One region of the Streptomyces sp. NPDC101160 genome, then DNA from elsewhere that is predicted to be linked to it. Evidence: riboswitches for the same ligand, from Rfam matches in the RefSeq annotation. Region 1 holds a riboswitch; the other holds the start of a gene.
What was found. Region 1 has a riboswitch for cobalamin ahead of ACIRSU_RS20705 (CbtB-domain containing protein). Riboswitches for the same ligand answer to the same signal wherever they lie in the genome.

Region 1 (2,377 bases):
GCGCTGGCCAGGCGATCGGCCTGACCTGAGAGGATCTGACCGTGCTCTTCCGGGTCGACCCCGCCTCCGCCGTCCCGCTCGGCGACCAGATCGCCGCCTGCGTCCGCGGCGCCCTCGCCGACGGCACCGCCGCGCCCGGCGAACGTCTGCCCGCCGCCCGTGAACTCGCCGACTCCCTCGGCGTCAACGTCCACACCGTGCTGCGCGGTTACCAGCGGCTGCGCGAGGAGGGCCTGATCGAGCTGCGCCGCGGCCGGGGCGCCGTCATCCTGCCGGGCGCCGCGGCCCCCGGCCGCGCCCACCTCGCCGAAGCGCTCCGCGCCCTCGCCGCGGAGGCCCGGCAACTCGGCCTCAGCGACAAGGAGTTCCTGGACCTGGCCCGCACGAGCCTCGGCTGACGGGCGCGCCCAGGCGTTCGTTCCGGCGGCCGGGAGCCCGGGCCCGTACGAGCGCCCGGGCGTACGTCATGGCGCGGCCCGTACGAGAGCCCACGCGTGCGTCCCGGCTCGCGGCCCGTACGAGTCTCAGCCGATCTCAGCCGACGGGCGCGCCCAGGCGTACGTTCCAGCGTCCCGACCGCCCCGAGAGTTCGACCCGCTCCAGTGGCCGTACGTCGAGCCGCCAGAAGGCCGCCTCCGGCGCGCCGAGCGCGTGGGCGACGGCCGCGCGGATCACGTCCGGTTCGGCGACGGCCCATACGGTTCCCGGCTCCAGGGCGTCCATCCAGGCCGCGACGCGGGCGCGCACCTGCCGCAGCGACTCGCCGCCGTGCGGGGCGGCGGCCGGGTCCGACAGCCAGGCGGCCACCGACTCCGGTTCCTGCGCGGTGAGTTCGTCCAGGCGGCGGCCCCGCCACCGGCCCATCGCGCACCCTGCGAGCGCCGGCTCCGCCTCGTACGCCTCCGTACGGATGCCGAGCGCCTCGGCCGTCGCCCGGCACCGCCCGGACGGCGAACCCGTCACCCGTACCCCGTCCTTCGGCGTCAGCGGCCCCACCGTCACCGCCTCCACGGGCCCGGCGTCGTCGAACCGGGCCTCGCGCAGCGCCGCGTTCATGGCCGGGGCGATCAGCGCGAGCCGTACGGTCGTCGGTGCGGCCATGGGTGATTCATCCCTCATTTCACCAGCGCCGGAACCGGGCTCTCTTGGCGCGGAGTGTCCGGCGCGGTACGGTCAGTCGACATTTCCACAGAACGACGACGGCGAGACGGAAGTCCGGTGCAAGTCCGGCACGGTCGCGCCACTGTGAGCTGCCCCAAGCCGTGGGTGCGGTGAGTCAGACCCGACGACCGTCGTCGCGCACCACCGTATGGGACGCGAGTTCCCGAGGAGGTTCCACCATGGCCGAGGCCATCGCGTCGCCCGCCGTTCCCACCACCCCCGCCATCACCGCTCCGGTCTCGCTGCCGGTCCGCGCGGTGCTGCCGTGGGCGGCGTTCGCGGGCATCCTGATGCTCGTCGCGCTCTACTTCGTCGGTGCCGAGCAGGGCGCCCTGTCCGTGTTCGCGGGCAGCGACGTGCACGAGTGGGTGCACGACGGACGTCACCTGCTCGGCTTCCCCTGCCACTGAGTCAAGGGAACACCGGGCACATGTCATCACCCACCACACCCACGAGCGCGCCCTCCGGCTCGCTCGTGGGCAAGCTTCTGGTCCGCGGGCTGCTCGCGGGCATCATCGCCGGGCTGTTCGCCTTCTCCGTCGCGTACGTCGTGGGCGAGCCGTCCGTCAACGCCTCGATCGCCGTCGAGGAGGCCGCGGCCGCCAAGGCGGAGCACGCCGAGCACGCGGACCACTCCGCCCACTCCCACGACCACGGCGGGAACGGCGCGAACGGGGCGGCCACCCAGGCCGACTCCGAGGAGGAGATCGTCAGCCGGGACCTCCAGTCCACGGCCGGTCTCGCCACCGGCGTCCTCGTCTACGGCGTCGCGCTCGGCGGCATCGCGTCCCTCGCGTTCTGCTTCGTGATCGGCCGGCTCGGCCGCTTCAGCGCGAAGGCCACCGCGGCGCTCGTCGCGTCCGCGGCCTTCACGACGGTCTATCTGGTGCCGTTCCTGAAGTACCCGGCGACCCCGCCGGCCGTCGGCAACCCGGACACCATCGGGCAGCGCACCACGCTGTTCTTCCTGATGATCCTGCTGAGCGTGCTGCTCGGCGTCGCCGCGGTCATCGCCGGCCGCCGTCTCGCCCCGCGCCTCGGCAACTGGAACGCCACCGTCCTCGCGGGCGCGGGCTACGTCGCCGCGGTCGTGATCGCCTGCGTCTTCCTGCCCGGCAACGCGGACTCGGTGCAGGCCGAGTTCCCGGCGTCCGTGCTGTGGGAGTTCCGGATGGCGACCCTGGGCATCCAGCTGGCGCTGTGGGCGGTCTTCGGG
Region 2 (2,377 bases), on a different contig from region 1:
TAAAGGATCCAGCCTCGTGGCCGACGGTAGCGGAAAGGTGGCGGGCGTGTCCCAGGCTTCCATTCACCCATGAACGTCCCAGCGCCTCAGCGGCCGCCGGCAGCGGTGGCTTGACGGGGTCGGTGCGAGCGGCGGGAGGACGCGGAGCACTGGTGCACCGTCAGGGCTGCATCGTTCTGCAGCGATCGATCAGCTCGGTTTGCCGGCCCTTCACAGGCTGGCGTGGAACCCCGTGCGCGCTGCGTGCCGTGGTGGCGTCGTCGTTGGGCTGGACGGCCTTCCCGGTGCAAGACGAGGGCGGGGCCCGAAAGCCCCCGGCCGCTGCGACGATGGGGAAGCCGTGGCCTCGCTCCGGTTTCGCGGTGGCAGGTGGCGCCTCGTGCAGTGCCGGGGCCGAGGCGCCGGCCGATGTGCCGTCAGCCGGCGTCGGCGGTGCGGCTGCTCCAGCGCTGCTCGACCTTGGCCAGGCGCCAGTAGGCGATGGCCACGGCCCAGACGACGACGAACAGGCCGACGATGACGTAGCCGACGTTGTCCAGGTCCAGGCCGGCGATCCAGTCGGTGACGTCATCGCTCAGGCCGAGCTTGTCGTGCAGGACGCCGACCAGCTCGATGGTGCCGACGAAGAAGGCGACGGCGATCGACAGTCCGGTGATCGTGAGGTTGTAGAAGACCTTGCGGACGGGGTTCGAGAAGGCCCACTGGTAGGCGAAGTTCATGAACGTGCCATCGAGGGTGTCGAACAGACTCATGCCGGCTGCGAAGAGCAGCGGCAGGCACAGGACCGCGTACCACGGGAGGCCGGCGGCGGCGCCGTTGCCGGCCAGCGCGAGGAGCAGGACCTCGGTCGTGGTGTCGAAGCCGATGCCGAAGAGGAAGCCGAGCGGGAACATCTGGCCGGGGCGGCGGATGGACTTGGTGAGCCGGCCCAGGATGCGGTTCATGAAGCCGCGCGAGTCCAGGTGAGCCTCCAGCTCAGCCTCGTCGAACTGCCCGCCGCGCATGGCCCTGAAGACGCGCACAATACCGAACAGGGCGACGAGGTTGAGGGCGGCGATGAGGTACAGGAAGCTTCCGGAGACCGTGGTGCCGACTGTGCCGAGTACCTGGTGGGTCCGGGAGCCTTCGTTCATCAGGGTGCCGGCGAGCTTCGCCCCGCCGGCGACCAGGGCGGCCATCACGACCACGACACCGGAGTGCCCGAGGGCGAACCAGAAGCCCACCGACACCGGCCTTTGGCCATCGGCCATCAGCTTGCGGGTGGTGTTGTCGATCGCCGCTATGTGGTCGGCGTCGAAGGCGTGCCGCATACCGAGGGTGTAGGCAGTGATGCCCAGACCCACGCCGAACGCCTTGGTACCGACCTCGTAGTGATGCGGGATCACGAGCAGGAAGAGGATCCCGAAGGCGACCACGTGCAGAGCGACGATCACGGCCAGCAGGCCTGCGGTTCGGACGGTGTCCTCGCGTCGCCAGCGAAAGGACGTGGCGCCGGCGGTTTCGGGCACGCCTTGGGACACGGTCATGCGGTCACGCTCCAGCACCTCGTGGATCAGCTTCGTGATGCCGTGGCCGGTCTCCTGGCTGACGGGTCGACGCGCCCGCCCCTGCCTTCCCGGCCGTGAGACCAGTGGCAACGCATGGGGCGGGAACTTCCCGATCACAGTGGCGAGGGCCGCTCCGGCCTGAGCCCCTGAGGGGCTGTCACCGGTCTTCCCGTACACCACGGCCTGGTCACCTTATGGGGTCACGGGATATAGCTGCAAGGCTGCATATCTGAGCAGGTATGGAGGGGACGGCGGGCGGCTGCGATGATGGGGCCATGCACCTCGTCCCTGCGGAACGCGCCGGGCAGCGCACCATCGACGGCCACCGCGTCTGCGATGCCATCGCAGCCGTCGGCGAGCCCGAGCGCGTACGCGCCTGGGCCGATCGTTTTTCCCTGCTCTCCGACCCTGGACGCCTCGCCCTGCTGCTCGCCCTCCACGAGGCCGGTCCCATCGCCGTCTCGGACCTCGCCGTCGCCACCGGAATGCGGGACACGGCCGTGTCCCAGGCACTGCGGCTGCTGAGGGCCGCAGGCGTTGTCGAAGGCGAGAAGAACGGCAGGATTGTCCGCTACCGACTCGTCAACGGCCCGATCTCCGTGCTGCTCACTCACTGCACATCCCGCGACACGAGCGCAGATTGAGCGCTGTCTGGTGCGGGCAGGCCCAACCGCTGAGCCAAGTGGCTTCGATGGACCGTCGGGCGGCGTGATCGGCAGGCCGCCGCCGAGGCCGGCCCCAGGAGCGAAGCGGAGTACGGTGTCGAAGGATGCGGGGGGACCTGGCCGGCTCACCAGCTGCCGGCCGTCGCGGCCGACCGCCGAAGGTGA

Region 2: linked by a shared signal. The riboswitch ahead of ACIRSU_RS00050 (HoxN/HupN/NixA family nickel/cobalt transporter) and the one ahead of ACIRSU_RS20705 (CbtB-domain containing protein) in region 1 are both predicted to bind cobalamin.

Annotation. Positions count from the first base shown of each region.
Region 1 covers NZ_JBIWPJ010000006.1:281,202-283,578, reverse strand. Annotated here, with positions in the region: gene ACIRSU_RS20720 (DUF1648 domain-containing protein) at 1-24, shown strand, start outside; gene ACIRSU_RS20715 (GntR family transcriptional regulator) at 42-398, shown strand; gene ACIRSU_RS20710 (histidine phosphatase family protein) at 535-1,101, opposite strand; cobalamin riboswitch at 1,165-1,305, shown strand; gene ACIRSU_RS20705 (CbtB-domain containing protein) at 1,341-1,571, shown strand; gene ACIRSU_RS20700 (CbtA family protein) at 1,592-2,377, shown strand, end outside.
Region 2 covers NZ_JBIWPJ010000001.1:7,970-10,346, forward strand. Annotated here, with positions in the region: gene ACIRSU_RS00045 (hypothetical protein) at 1-63, opposite strand, end outside; gene ACIRSU_RS00050 (HoxN/HupN/NixA family nickel/cobalt transporter) at 417-1,526, opposite strand; cobalamin riboswitch at 1,553-1,743, opposite strand; gene ACIRSU_RS00055 (metalloregulator ArsR/SmtB family transcription factor) at 1,823-2,191, shown strand.